Regions from separate parts of the Streptomyces sp. NPDC005408 genome, predicted to be linked through region 1. Evidence: riboswitches for the same ligand, from Rfam matches in the RefSeq annotation. Region 1 holds a riboswitch; the other holds the start of a gene.
The links. Region 1 has a riboswitch for S-adenosylmethionine ahead of thrC (threonine synthase). Riboswitches for the same ligand answer to the same signal wherever they lie in the genome.

Region 1 (7,215 bases):
GGTCGGTCCATGGGCAGCTCCCCGTACCCGCATCCCCTGCCGACGCCGTCCACCCCCGCCGGCCGTGACGGTCTGGCCGCGATTTTCGCCCGGCCGCAGAAAGCCGTCGTCGCCCTCGACTTCGACGGCACTCTCGCCGAGATCGTGCCCGACCCCGAACAGGCCCGCGCCCACCCCGGCACCGTCCCGGCGCTCGCCGCGCTCGCGCCACGTATCGCATCCGTCGCCGTGGTCACGGGACGCCCCGCGGGTGTCGCCGTCCGGTACGGCGGCTTCGCCGGAGTGCCGGGCCTGGACCATCTCGTCGTCCTCGGTCACTACGGCGCCGAGCGCTGGGACGCCGTGTCCGGCACGGTCAAAACGCCGGCCCCGCATCCCGGTGTCGCGGCCGCCCGCGCCGAACTCCCCGGATTCCTCGACGACATCGGGGCGTGGCAGGGCACCTGGATCGAGGAGAAGGGCCAGGCCGTCGCGGTCCATACGCGCCGCGCCTCCGACCCGCAGGCCGCCTTCGACGCCCTGCGCGATCCGCTCGCCGAGCTCGCCGCCCGCCACGGACTGATCGTGGAGCCGGGCCGTATGGTCCTGGAGCTGCGCCCGCCGGGCATGGACAAGGGCGTGGCGCTTGCCGAGTACGTACGCGAAGTGGAGGCCGAAGCCGTCCTCTACGCCGGGGACGACCTCGGGGATCTGCCCGCCTTCGCCGCCGTCGAAAAGCTCCGCTCGGACGGCATCCCCGGCCTGCTGGTGTGCAGCGGCAGCGCCGAGGTGCCGGAGGTCGCGGACCGCGCCGACCTGCTGCTGCCGGGTCCGGCGGCGGTCGTGGAGTTCCTAGGAGCCCTCGCGCAGCGCCTGTAGCTGGTCGAGGAACCACTGCTGCGGCGGCAGCGCGGTCGCCGCGGCCGCCAGCCGCTTGGTGCGGTGGGCCCGTTCGTCGTGGGGCATGGTCAGCGCCTGGTGCAGCGCGTCGGCGGTGCCGGTCACGTCGTACGGATTGACCGTGACCGCGTCCTCGCCCAGTTCCTCGTGCGCTCCCGCCTCACGCGACAGCACCAGCGCACAGCCGTCGTCGGAGACGACGGGGATCTCCTTGGCGACCAGGTTCATACCGTCCCGGATGGGGTTGACCAGGGCGACGTCCGCCAGCCGGTACGCGGCCAGGGAGCGGGCGAAGTCGTCCTTCACATGCAGGACGACCGGGCTCCATGTCTCCGACCCGTACGTGGAGTTGATCTCGTCGGCGACGCGCTGGACCTCGGCCGTGTACTCGCGGTAGACCGCCAGGTCCTGCCGCGAGGGGTACGCGAAGGCGACGTGGACGACCCGCTCCCGCCATTCGGGCCGGGTTTCCAGCAGGTGCCGGTAGGCGAGCAGCCCGCGCACGATGTTCTTGGACAGTTCGGTGCGGTCCACGCGCACGATCGTCTTTCGCCCGGGGCCCACCTGTTCGCGCAGCGCGGCCAGCCGCTCCTCCACGTCGGGCCGGTGTGAGCGCTCCCGCAGGAAGTCCGCGTCCGCGCCGAGACCGTGCACCCCGATCCGGGTGCCAGAAGGGATGCCGGGGCCAAGCACGGTGTGGCAGCAGTCGGTGAAGGCATCCGCCCAGCGGTGGGTGAGGAACGCCGCCCGGTCGGCGCCGAGGATGCCGCCGAGCAGCTGGGCGGCGATGTCGTCGGGCAGCATCCGGAAGTAGTCGACGGGTGCCCACGGCGTGTGCGAGAAATGGCCGATACGCAGGTCGGGGCGGTGGGCGCGGAGCATCCGGGGCACCAGCGCCAGGTGGTAGTCCTGCACCAGGACGTCGGCGCCCGGCGCGGCCTCCTCGGCCAGGGCCTCGGCGAAGGCGCGGTTGTAGGCCTCGTACGAGGCCCACTGGCGGCGGAACTCCGCGTCGAAGACCGGCTCGAGCGGCGTCTGGTAGAGCATGTGGTGCACGAACCACAGCACGGAGTTCGCGATCCCGTTGTACGCGTCGGCGAACACATCGGCGTCGATGTCGAGCATCCGCACCCCGGGCTCGGCCACCCCGCGCCGTACCGCCTCGCGGTCGCCGTCGCTGAGGGCGGCGCACACCCACACCGAGTCCGACTCGGAGTCGATCGCGGACAGACCGGAGACCACACCGCCCCCGCCGCGGCGGGCGTCCAGCGAACCGTCCTGCTGACGCGTGTATGTGACCGGGCCGCGGTTCGACGCGACAAGGATCTGGGCGGCAGGCTGCTGGGAGACCATGTGCCGAAACCTAGCCCTTCCTGTAAACCCTCAAACGTGCGTACGGCTGGACTGCGCCACTCGGTGTCCTCATGCCGGTCCTCATGCCGCGTGCCGTGCCGCGTACTCGCCGATCTCGCGCATCGGCGGCCGCTCCTCGGTGTCCACTGCATGTGTCCGCGGTACGAAGCCCTCATCGCCCCGCTCGAACTGTGTGAGCGCAGGCCGCACCAAGTGACCGCGGGAGAGCCGCAGTTGAGCCGTACGGTAGATCGCCGCGGCCATCCGCCCCAGCGCCTGACCGTCCTGGTGGCGGTGCTTGCGCGAACCGACGTCCACCTGCGCCAGCGCGTCGAGCCCCACCGTGTGCAGCGCGTCGACCAGCAGACCCAGCTCCACTCCGTAACCCACGGGGAAGGGCAGTCGCTCCAGCAGCGAGCGCCGCGCCGCATACTCCCCGCCGAGCGGCTGGACGAACCCGGCCAGCTGCGGCCAGTGCAGATTCAGCAGCGGCCGCGCCACCAGCTCGGTCACCCGGCCGCCCTGACCGGACACCTCGCCGAGCGGCCGGTCGTACATCGCCTTGACGAACTGCACCTCGGGGTCGGTCAGCAGCGGCCCCACGATCCCGGAGACGAAGTCGGCCGAGAACTCCTTGAGGTCAGCGTCGACGAAGCAGACGATGTCGCCGCCGGTCACCATCAGCGACCGCCACAGCACCTCGCCCTTGCCCTGGACCGCGGGTATCCGGGGCAGGATCGAGTCCCGGTGCACGACGCGCGCTCCGGCAGCCGCGGCCACCTCGGCCGTACGGTCGGTCGAACCCGAGTCGATGACGACCAGCTCGTCGACGAGCGGTACGGCCTCCATCAGCTCACGCCGGATCACGGTGACGATCTCGCCGACCGTCGCCTCCTCGTCGAGCGCGGGCAGGACGACGCTGATGGTCGTACCGCGCTTGCCGGCCATCAGCCGGCCGAGCGGGCGGTCGGCCGCAGACCAGGAACGCCTGGTCAGCCAGCGCTCCACCTCTTCCAGCACGTGCGCGTCTCCCTCTGACATCCGGATCCTGTGATCCATCTCGCGGTTCGGACGACTATCTCAAGCGTCCGGGCCTTCGGTTACAGTCTTGAACAACGCGGATGACCGTCGCATGTCGGGGGTCCTCACGCTGATAACCGAATACCGCTCATCCAGAGGGACAGAGGGAACGGCCCGTTGAAGTCCCGGCAACCCTCCCGCCGACCGCGAGGTCACGGTGGGGAAGGTGCCAATTCCGTCTCGTGGCGAAATGCGTCGCGAGGAAGATGAGGAGAAAGGGCCTCGCCACCATGGCTGTGCAGACTGTCGCAACCACCCCCGTGAACCTCGGTCCCGCCGCGGCGCTCTCGTGCCGCGAGTGCGGAGAGCGTTTCGACCTTGGCCCGATCTTCGCCTGTGCCTCCTGTTTCGGGCCACTCGAAGTCGCGTACGACCTTCCGGCCGATGACCCCGAGGCGCTGAAGAAGCGGATCGAAGCGGGTCCGAACAACATCTGGCGGTACGCCCCGCTGCTGCCCGTCCCCGCCGACGTGGCCGAGAAGCCGAACATCAACCCCGGCTTCACCAAGCTCGTCAAGGCCGACAACCTCGCCCGTGAGCTGGGCGTCACCGGCGGCCTGTACATCAAGGACGACTCCGGCAACCCGACGCACTCCTTCAAGGACCGTGTCGTCGCGATCGCCGTCGAGGCCGCGCGCGCCTTCGGCTTCACCACTCTTTCCTGCTCCTCCACCGGCAACCTGGCGGGCGCTGTCGGCGCCGCCGCCGCGCGGGCCGGCTTCCGCTCCTGTGTGTTCATTCCGCACGACCTGGAGCAGGGCAAGGTCGTCATGGCCGCGGTGTACGGCGGCGAGCTCGTCGGCATCGAGGGCAACTACGACGACGTCAACCGCTTCTGCTCCGAGCTCATCGGCGACCCGCTGGGCGAGGGCTGGGGCTTCGTCAACGTCAACCTCCGCCCGTACTACGGCGAGGGTTCCAAGACGCTGGCGTACGAGATCTGCGAGCAGCTCGACTGGCAGTTGCCCGACCAGATCGTGATCCCGATCGCCTCGGGCTCGCAGCTCACGAAGATCGACAAGGGCCTGCAGGAGCTGATCAAGCTCGGCCTGGTCGAGGACAAGCCGTACAAGATCTTCGGCGCCCAGGCCGAGGGCTGCTCGCCGGTGTCGACCGCCTTCAAGGCCGGGCACGATGTCGTACGGCCGCAGAAGCCGAACACCATCGCCAAGTCGCTGGCGATCGGCAACCCCGCCGACGGCCCGTACGTCCTGGACATCGCGCGCCGCACCGGCGGCGCCGTCGAGGACGTCAACGACGAGCAGATCGTCGACGCGATCAAGCTCCTCGCCCGTACGGAGGGCATCTTCGCGGAGACCGCGGGTGGCGTGACCGTGGGCGTGACGAAGAAGCTGATCGAGGCGGGCGTGCTCGACCCGGCGCTCACCACGGTCGTGCTCAACACCGGTGACGGTCTCAAGACCCTCGACGCCGTCGCTCCGACGACCGGTCCCACGGCGACCATCCGCCCGAGCCTCGACGCGTTCCGCGACGCCGGCCTGGCCCGCTGACTACCTACGGAAGGCAGAACACCATGAGCGTGAACGTCCGCATCCCCACCATTCTCCGTACGTACACGAGCGGTCGGGCCGAGGTCCCGGCGGAGGGCGCGACGCTCTCCGAGGTGATCTCCGACCTGGAGAAGAACCACACGGGCATCGCCGCGCGCGTCCTGGACGACCAGGGCAAGCTGCGCCGCTTCGTGAACGTGTACGTCAATGACGACGACGTGCGTTTCGAGCAGGGTCTCGAGACGGCGACCCCGGACGGTGCGGGCGTTTCGATCATTCCCGCCGTCGCCGGCGGCTGAGTTACGCAGCGTTAAGAGAATTGCCCCCTCCGCAAGAGAAGCGGAGGGGGCAATTCTGCATGGTTGAGCGCGGTACAGTTGGGGAAGCCCCCTCCGCTGCTTGTGCCGACCGCATATGAGAATGCGCCCGGGCCCAAGAAGAAGCAGCCAATGTGCGCGATCGAATTGCCTCCTTAAGCGCCATTTGCCGGGCCCGACTTGCCCCGGAATTTCTTGAATTCGGTTCAATTATCCGTTCGCGCGCGCTCGGATTTCTCGTCTGATTGACCTGTTGCAGAGGGCAGTTGGGCAGATACATTCAGCCGCGGTCGACGCGTTCCGGCGCACACCCCCTCCTGTCGGGTGGTGAGTTCTGACCCGGGTCCGCGAAGTGCGGACCTGTGCAAGGGCCAGTAATAGGGGAGTTAGGCATGGCTCAGGGCACCGTCAAGTGGTTCAACGCGGAGAAGGGGTACGGCTTCATCGCGGTCGACGGTGGTGCGGATGTTTTCGTCCACTACAGCGCGATCCAGATGGACGGATACCGCACCCTTGAAGAGGGTCAGCGGGTCGAGTTCGAGATCTCGCAGGGCCAGAAGGGGCCGCAGGCGGACATGGTCAAGCTCGCCGTCTGATCTCGGCGCGATCGGCCACCGACGCACTCACGCGACACTCACGCACGAAGGGCCCGCATCCTAGGGGGATGCGGGCCCTTCGTGCGTCTCCGTGCCCGTCCGCGATCCGCGAGAGCCGCTTGCGCCCACCCGTCACCCGGCCACCACCCCTCATCGAGGCTTCGTCGAAGCCGCTTGCACTCTCATAGGTCGAGTGCTAATCATTGGCGTTAGCACTCTGCAGGTGAGAGTGACAGCTTAAGGACCGGGTCGGTGAGGCCCGAAGGGTCGGCGGGGCAAGGAACCGCACGGCTCTCAGGCCGTCCGTCGCGGGCGCCAGCGCGGTCCGGAGAATCCACCCCAGTCCGGGAGGACCACTTCACATGGCCAAGATCATCGCGTTCGACGAGGAGGCACGGCGCGGTCTCGAGCGCGGGATGAACCAGCTCGCCGACGCCGTCAAGGTCACCCTTGGCCCCAAGGGCCGCAACGTCGTCCTCGAGAAGAAGTGGGGCGCCCCCACGATCACCAACGATGGTGTATCCATCGCCAAGGAGATCGAGCTCGAGGACCCGTACGAGAAGATCGGCGCCGAGCTGGTCAAGGAAGTCGCCAAGAAGACGGACGACGTCGCCGGTGACGGTACGACCACCGCGACCGTCCTCGCCCAGGCGCTCGTCCGCGAGGGCCTGCGCAACGTGGCGGCCGGCGCCAACCCGATGGCCCTCAAGCGTGGCATCGAGAAGGCCGTCGAGGCCGTCTCCGGCGCCCTGCTCGAGCAGGCCAAGGACGTGGAGACCAAGGAGCAGATCGCTTCGACGGCCTCCATCTCCGCCGCCGACACCCAGATCGGCGAGCTCATCGCCGAAGCCATGGACAAGGTCGGCAAGGAAGGCGTCATCACCGTCGAGGAGTCCCAGACCTTCGGTCTGGAGCTCGAGCTCACCGAGGGTATGCGCTTCGACAAGGGCTACATCTCGGCGTACTTCGCCACCGACATGGAGCGTATGGAGGCGTCGCTCGACGACCCGTACATCCTGATCGTCAACTCCAAGGTCAGTAACGTGAAGGACCTCCTTCCGCTGCTGGAGAAGGTCATGCAGTCGGGCAAGCCCCTGCTGATCATCGCCGAGGACGTCGAGGGTGAGGCCCTGTCGACCCTGGTCGTCAACAAGATCCGTGGCACCTTCAAGTCCGTTGCCGTCAAGGCTCCGGGCTTCGGTGACCGCCGCAAGGCGATGCTGAACGACATCGCCATCCTCACGGGCGGCACGGTCATCTCCGAGGAGGTCGGCCTCAAGCTCGAGAACGCGGGCCTGGACCTGCTGGGCCGCGCCCGCAAGGTCGTCATCACCAAGGACGAGACCACGATCGTCGACGGCTCCGGCGAGAGCGACCAGGTTGCCGGTCGCGTGAACCAGATCCGTGCCGAGATCGAGAACTCCGACTCGGACTACGACCGCGAGAAGCTCCAGGAGCGCCTCGCGAAGCTGGCCGGCG
Region 2 (7,215 bases), on a different contig from region 1:
ACTTCGATGAGCCCGTCGGTCCTTCCTTCTGGGAGCGCGGATGAGTACTACAGCAGAGTCCAAGCGCAAAGCACCCGCCGGTGAGCGGGTGGCCGACTGGGCGGACGGCCGACTGGGGATCTACGGCCTGGCCAAGGCCAATATGCGCAAGATCTTCCCGGACCACTGGTCGTTCATGCTCGGTGAGATCTGCCTCTACAGCTTCATCATCATCATCCTCACGGGTGTGTATCTGACCCTGTTCTTCCACCCGTCGATGAACGAGGTGGAGTACCACGGCAGTTACATCCCGATGCAGGGTGTGCGGATGTCGGAGGCGTACGCCTCGACGCTGGACATCAGCTTCGACGTCCGTGGCGGTCTGCTGATCCGGCAGATCCACCACTGGGCGGCGCTGATCTTCATCGCGGGCATGCTCGTGCACATGATGCGCGTCTTCTTCACGGGCGCCTTCCGCAAGCCGCGCGAGATCAACTGGCTGTTCGGCTTCCTGCTGCTGGTGCTCGGCATGTTCACCGGCTTCACCGGCTACTCGCTCCCCGACGACCTGCTCTCCGGAACGGGTGTCCGGTTCATGGAGGGCGCGATCCTGTCGGTGCCGGTCGTCGGCACGTATCTGTCGATGTTCCTCTTCGGCGGGGAGTTCCCCGGCGGCGACTTCGTGGCCAGGTTCTACTCGGTCCACATCCTGCTGCTGCCCGGCATCATGATGGGCCTGCTGGTGGGGCACCTGATCCTGGTGTTCTTCCACAAGCACACGCAGTTCGCGGGTCCCGGCCGGACCAACAAGAACGTCGTCGGCATGCCGCTGCTGCCGATCTACATGGCCAAGGCCGGAGGCTTCTTCTTCCTGGTCTTCGGTGTCATCGCGGTGGTCTCGGCGGTCGCCTCGATCAACCCGATCTGGGCGCTCGGCCCGTACCGTCCGGACCAGGTGTCCACGGGCGCCCAGCCCGACTGGTACATGGGCTTCTCCGAGGGCCTGATCCGGGCGATGCCCGGCTGGGAGATCAATGCCTGGGGCCACACCCTCGCCCTGGGTGTCTTCATCCCGCTGATGATCTTCCCGCTGGTCCTGGTCGCGATCGCGGTCTACCCCTTCGTCGAGTCCTGGATCACCGGGGACAAGCGCGAGCACCACATCCTGGACCGCCCGCGCAACGCCCCGACCCGTACGGCCTTCGGCGTGGCGTGGCTGACCTGGTACTTCATCCTGCTGATCGCCGGTGGAAACGACATGTTCGCCCTGTTCCTCCATCTGTCGATCAACAGCATCACCTGGTTCGCCCGGATCGGCTTCTTCGTCGGACCGGTCATCGCCTTCGTCATCACCAAGCGGATCTGCATGGGTCTGCAGCGTCGCGACAGGGACAAGGTGCTGCACGGACGCGAGTCCGGCATCATCAAGCGCCTGCCGCACGGTGAGTTCGTCGAGGTCCACGAGCCGCTCAGCCAGGGTGCTCTGCACACGCTCACGGCGCACGAGCAGTACAAGCCCGTGGAGATCGGCCCGACGGTCGACGAGAACGGCGTCGAGCGCAAGCTCACCCGTGGCCAGAAGCTGAGGGCCAAGCTCAGCAAGAGCTACTACGGCGAGGGGAACCAGATCCCCAAGCCGACGCCGGAAGAGTTCCAGGAGATCACCAGCGGCCACGGCCACCACTGATCCCACCCGGCCGCACGTCGCGGTCGCCACAGCGGGAGCCCCGTCCATTCGCCGGACGGGGCTCTTTGCTGTGCCCGGGGCTGGATAGGGTGGGGGCATTCCTACTCGGCTGTGGACCCTGGAGTGGACCATGAACGTTGTGACCCCGGTTGGCGGCGACAGCGTGGCGGCACACTCCTGGCCGGGCGTGCTGGAGGCTCTCCTCAGCAACCGCGACCAGAGCGCCGACGCCACGGCGTGGGCCATGGACCGCATCCTCAGCGGCGAGGCGACGAACGCCCAGATCGCCGGTTTCGTGGTCGCCCTGCGGGCCAAGGGCGAGACGGTCGAGGAGATCTCCGGTCTTGTACGCACCATGTACGAGCACGCGAACCTGATCGAGGTTCCCGGGCCCAGCGTCGACATCGTCGGCACGGGCGGCGACGGCGCCAAGACCGTCAACATCTCCACGATGTCCGCGATCGTCGTGGCCGGCACCGGTGCGAAGGTCGTCAAACACGGCAACCGGGCCGCGTCGAGCGCGAGCGGTGCCTCGGACGTCCTGGAGAAGCTCGGCGTCAATCTGGAGCTGACCCCGCAGCGGGTCGCCGCCGTCGCCGACGAAGCGGGGATCACCTTCTGCTTCGCGGTGAAGTTCCACCCGGCGCTGCGGCATGTGGCGGCCGCCCGCAAGGAGCTGGGCATCCGCACCACGTTCAACTTCCTCGGCCCGCTCACCAACCCGGCACGCGTGAAGGCGCAGGCCACCGGTGTCGCGGACGCCCGGATGGCGCCGATCGTGGCCGGGGTGCTGGCCGAGCGCGGATCGTCGGCGCTGGTTTTCCGGGGCGACGACGGGCTCGACGAGCTGACGACGACGGCCACGTCACGGGTGTGGGTGGTCCGGGACGGGCAGGTGCGCGAGGAGGCCTTCGACCCGCGGGACATCGGCATCGACCTGGTGCCGGTGGAGGCCCTGCGGGGCGCGGACGCCTCGTACAACGCGGATGTCGCGCGCAGGCTGCTGAGCGGCGAGACCGGGCCCGTACGGGACGCGGTGCTGCTGAACTCCGCGGCGGCGCTCGTTGCTCTCGCACCGGGGGAGGGGTCGCTCGCCGAGCAGATCTCGGCCGGGATGGCGAAGGCGGCGGAGTCGATCGACTCGGGGGCGGCGAAGGCGGCGCTCAAGCGGTGGGTGGCCGCGAGCAACGCGTGACTGCGTGAAGCAAGGCGTGGTCCGGTTCCTGTCTCAGGAACCGGACCACGCCTTGCGCACGGTGCGACGTATGGCAGGATGCTCTTCAAGGTCATGAGTGACAGCGATTACGGCCCCGGCTCGCTGTCCGGCAACCCTCCGTCCGTGGCGGGGTGCCCCGGGTGAAGACCAGGCCGTAGGCAGCGAGGTCTGCGGCAAGCGCGGACCCCTGCACACCCTGGGGTCCTGGTCCTCAAGGGAGCAGTCTCGTGAGCAAGCGAATGCGATAGGGCTTTCCAAGCCCCCACTTCAGTACGCCTCCGCGCGGCGATCGCCGTGTGGTCGAGGCAACCCCCGTGCGGCGAGCGGCCGTTGAGCGCCCGCGCGGGTCTACCGAAGCTCATTCCGTCTTGTCCTGCCGGGAGATACCGCCATGTCCGCACGCCCGAACGCCGTTGCCACCGCCGACTCTTCTGCCTTCGCCGCTTCCGCCGCCTCGTCCGCCTGCTCCGAGTCCGCGGACCCCGCCTGCGGGGCGCCGCTGCCGGTGCTCGGCCGTGATGTGACCGTGCCGCTCGTCACCGGTGGCGAGGTCACCTACGCCGCCCTCGACTATGCGGCGAGCGCCCCCGCACTGCAGCGGGTGTGGGACGACGTCGCCGCGTACGCGCCGTACTACGGCAGCGTCCACCGCGGCGCCGGGTACCTCTCGCAGCTGTCCACCGACCTCTTCGAGAACAGCCGGGTCACGGTCGCAGAGTTCCTCGACTGCCGCGAGGGCGACCAGGTCGTCTTCACCCGCTCGACCACGGACTCCCTCAATCTTCTGGCGGCCGTGATCCCCGCGGACTGCGAGGTCTTCGTCTTCGAGACCGAGCACCATGCCTCGCTGCTGCCGTGGCGCGACGCCCGCGTGACGTACCTGAACGCCCCGCGTACACCGGCCGAAGCGGTCCGGACTCTGGAGCATGCGCTCGCCGACCGTGACTCGTACGGCCCGGCGCTGGTCTGCGTGACCGGCGCGTCCAATGTCACCGGTGAGCTGTGGCCCGTGAAGGAGCTGGCGGCCGCGGCGCACGTGCACGGTGCGCGGATCGTGCTGGACGCGGCTCAGCTCGCGCCGCACCACCCGGTCTCCGTGAAGGACCTGGACGTCGACTGGGTCGCCTTCTCCGGGCACAAGCTGTACGCGCCGTTCGGCTCGGGTGTGCTCGCGGGCCGCGCGGACTGGCTGCGGGAGGCGGAGCCGTACCTGGCGGGCGGCGGCGCCTCGCGGAAGGTGGCCCGTCGCACGGACGGGGGCGTGGACGTCGACTGGCACACCACGGCCGCCCGCCACGAGGCAGGCTCGCCGAACGTCATCGGGGTCTACTCCATCGCCTCCGCCTGCAAGGCGCTCACCGAGGCCGGTTTCGACAGCCTCGTTGCGCGGGAGCAGCAGCTGGTGGCGAAGGTCCGCGCGGGCCTTGCGGAGGTCCCGGAGGTCAAGGTCCTCTCGCTCTTCGGTGACGACGCCCCGCGGGTCGGCGTCATCTCGTTCGTCGTCGACGGCTGGAACAGCTCGCACTTCGCGGCGGCGCTCTCGGCGGAGTACGGCATCGGCGTCCGGGACGGCCTGTTCTGTGCCCACCCGCTGGTCCGCACGCTGCTCGGCACCGACCCGCAGGACCCGGGCGAGTGCGGCGCCCCGGAGGCCGAGCCGGGCGAGCGCTCGCTCAACGCGATCCGGGTCAGCTTCGGGGCGGGTACGCCTGACGAGCACGTGGAGCGCTTCGTGGGGGCGGTGCGGGAACTGGTCACGGTCGGCGCGAAGTGGACCTACCACACGGAGGACGGCCGCTGCGTCCCGGCGGTCTGACGCCTGGGCTCCGCCCCGGACCCGCTGCAAGCCCGCGCCGGCCGGCGCGGGCTTGTGTGCTGTGGGGGCAGTGCGCCCCGCCGGGTGCTACGCGTCGAGGCCGATCGCGAACGCCGCCTCCAGGTCGTGCTGGGAGTACGTACGAAACGCGACATGCGTGTCCGTGCCCTCCACGCCCGGGATCTTGCTGATCTTGCCGGGGATGACGTCCGCCAGGTCGTCGTGCTTGGCCACGCGCACCATGGCGATCAGGTCGTACGTGCCGGTCACCGAGAAGACCTCGCTCACGCTGTCGAGCGCGGCGATCGACTCGGCGATCTCGGGGATGCGGTCCACGCTGGTCTTGATGAGCACGATCGCGGTGATCACGGCTGGCGTTCTCCCTCAGTGGCCGCTGCTTGGGCCTTCACTCTAGTACTACGGCGGAAACGTCCCCAGGCGTACAGAAAGCCCACCCCGAACCCCACCAGATGCGCGAGATACGCCACCCCCGGGCCACTGCCCGCGCCCTGGGCCGCCAGCCATTGGAGGGCGAACCAGAAGATCAGCACGATCCACGCGGGGAAGCGCAGCGGCAGGAAGAAGAGGAACGGGAAGAGACTGGTGACCCGGGCCTTCGGGAAGAGGTACAGGAACGCGCCGAGCACCCCCGAGATCGCCCCGGACGCTCCCACCAGGGTCTGGTCGGATTCGGCGTTGGCCGCCGCGTAGGCGAGCAGCGCGAGGTAGCCGCAGCCCAGGTAGAAGAGGGCGAACTCCAGCTGCCCGATGCGTTCCTCGGCCATCGCCCCGAAGACGTAGAGGAAGAGCATGTTGCCCAGCAGATGCAGCCAACTGCCGTGGACGAAGAGGGCGGTGAGCGGGGTGAGCAGGGTGCCGGGGGAGCTGCTCAGCAGTTCGGCGGGGATCACGCCCCACCGCGCGAAGTACCCGCTCTGCGCGGCGAGCAGCGCGTCACCGGTGCCGTACACCGGATTGAGGCCCGAGACCGGACTGATCACGAACACCGCACAGCAGATGGCGATCATGCCGTATGTCACCGCGGGCCCGGTGACCGCGCCCCGGACCGCTCCCCGCCAACCGATCATGGACAGAGCATGGCGTAGTGGGACCGAACGGTACAGGGTGCCTCGCCGCGCCATGGGGTACCTGCGAGGCCGTAGGGTTACGGGCAGTACACCCGCAGTTCGACGGCGCACAGCGGCACCCGCACTCGTACGACGAAAGAGGACGGCACGATGACGACGGTTCCCTCGCCGACCGCCGAGACCCGCTGGCGCTGCACGCTGTGCGGCAATCTCACCCGCTTCGATGTCACCCGCTCCTCCAAGGTCGTCGAGTACGTCCATCTGGACCTGGCCGGAGAGCCGACGGTCGAGGAGCGTGAGGTGGTCAGTGAGACCATCGAGTCGGTGCGCTGCCGCTGGTGCAATGCGGTGGACCAGATCGAGCTGGTGGACAGGCCGGGCGCCGGCTCCTGAGGGAGCGGCCCGAACGGGTAGTGGGGTGACGGATCGTGGAGCAGCCTGAAAGCGGCGCTGAGCCGGCCGGTGCGGCCGGTGACGCAGCCGAGGCGCTCGACCGCCCGCTGCCCGAAGGCGTACGGCGCAGAGTCGTGGCGCTGGTCTCGGACGCGTTCGGCGGTCTGACCGTCGCCGAACTTCCCGCCCAGCTGCGGCAGTACGCCCGATTCACCCCGAGTCGTCGCGCCAAGTTCGCGGGCAACGCGATGGCCGCCGCCCTGGAGGGCGACCCGGTTTTCCGCCAGCGGATCGGCGAGCGGCTCAGCCAGGCGCAGCCTGAGCTGTCCGCCGCGCTGGAGTCCGGATCGCCGCCCGCGGCCGCCGATCCGGTCGATGTGGCGGCCGCCGCATATGTCCTGCGGCCCACCGGATGGGTGAAACTTGTCGCCGCCGCGGGCGAGGAGGCCCTGCGCGCGGACGCCGAGCGCGCGGACGAGGCGGGCCGGCGCGAGCTGGAGCGGCTGCGCGAGGAGCTGAGCGAGGCACGCGGCCTGATCAAGAGCGAGACCGAGCGACTGCGTACGGAGCTGGAGACGTCTCGCAAGGAAGCCGAATCGCTTCGCCGCAGGCTGCGCAGCGTCGAGAGCGACATGAAGCGCGGCGAGGCCGCTCTGCGCCGCAGGGACGCTGATATCGAGGCCATCAGGTCGGAGGCCGCGGCCCAGGTCTCGGCGGCCGAGAGCGAGAGCCGGCGGCTCAAGGCACGCCTCGGGGAGGCGGAGGCGGCCGTCGAGGCGGGCCGCCGGGCCGCCCGCGAGGGTCGTTCGATCGAGGACATGCGGCTGCGGCTGCTCCTGGACACCGTGCTCGACGCGGCTCAGGGGCTGCGCCGTGAACTGGCCCTGCCGCCCGCCGCCCTGCACCCCGCCGACACGGTCGACGCGGTCGAGCCGGGCCGGATGTCACCCAAGGACATCGCGGCCCGCGCGCTGTCCGAGACCGACCCCGCGCTGCTCGACCAGCTGCTCGCGCTGCCCCAGGCGCATCTTGTGGT

Region 2: another riboswitch for S-adenosylmethionine. It lies ahead of ABZS64_RS25860 (aminotransferase class V-fold PLP-dependent enzyme); the one in region 1 lies ahead of thrC (threonine synthase).

What each region holds. Positions count from the first base shown of each region.
Region 1 covers NZ_JBEXEX010000006.1:153,155-160,369, forward strand. Annotated here, with positions in the region: gene otsB (trehalose-phosphatase) at 10-858, shown strand; gene ABZS64_RS08795 (trehalose-6-phosphate synthase) at 832-2,232, opposite strand; gene ABZS64_RS08800 (glucosyl-3-phosphoglycerate synthase) at 2,314-3,252, opposite strand; SAM riboswitch class I at 3,398-3,525, shown strand; gene thrC (threonine synthase) at 3,543-4,823, shown strand; gene ABZS64_RS08810 (MoaD/ThiS family protein) at 4,847-5,122, shown strand; gene ABZS64_RS08815 (cold-shock protein) at 5,533-5,736, shown strand; gene groL (chaperonin GroEL) at 6,099-7,215, shown strand, end outside.
Region 2 covers NZ_JBEXEX010000031.1:71,656-78,870, reverse strand. Annotated here, with positions in the region: gene ABZS64_RS25875 (Rieske 2Fe-2S domain-containing protein) at 1-44, shown strand, start outside; gene ABZS64_RS25870 (cytochrome bc complex cytochrome b subunit) at 41-1,666, shown strand; gene trpD (anthranilate phosphoribosyltransferase) at 1,797-2,861, shown strand; SAM riboswitch class IV at 2,951-3,068, shown strand; gene ABZS64_RS25860 (aminotransferase class V-fold PLP-dependent enzyme) at 3,274-4,698, shown strand; gene ABZS64_RS25855 (Lrp/AsnC ligand binding domain-containing protein) at 4,786-5,067, opposite strand; gene ABZS64_RS25850 (rhomboid family intramembrane serine protease) at 5,064-5,786, opposite strand; gene ABZS64_RS25845 (hypothetical protein) at 5,937-6,179, shown strand; gene ABZS64_RS25840 (NYN domain-containing protein) at 6,215-7,215, shown strand, end outside.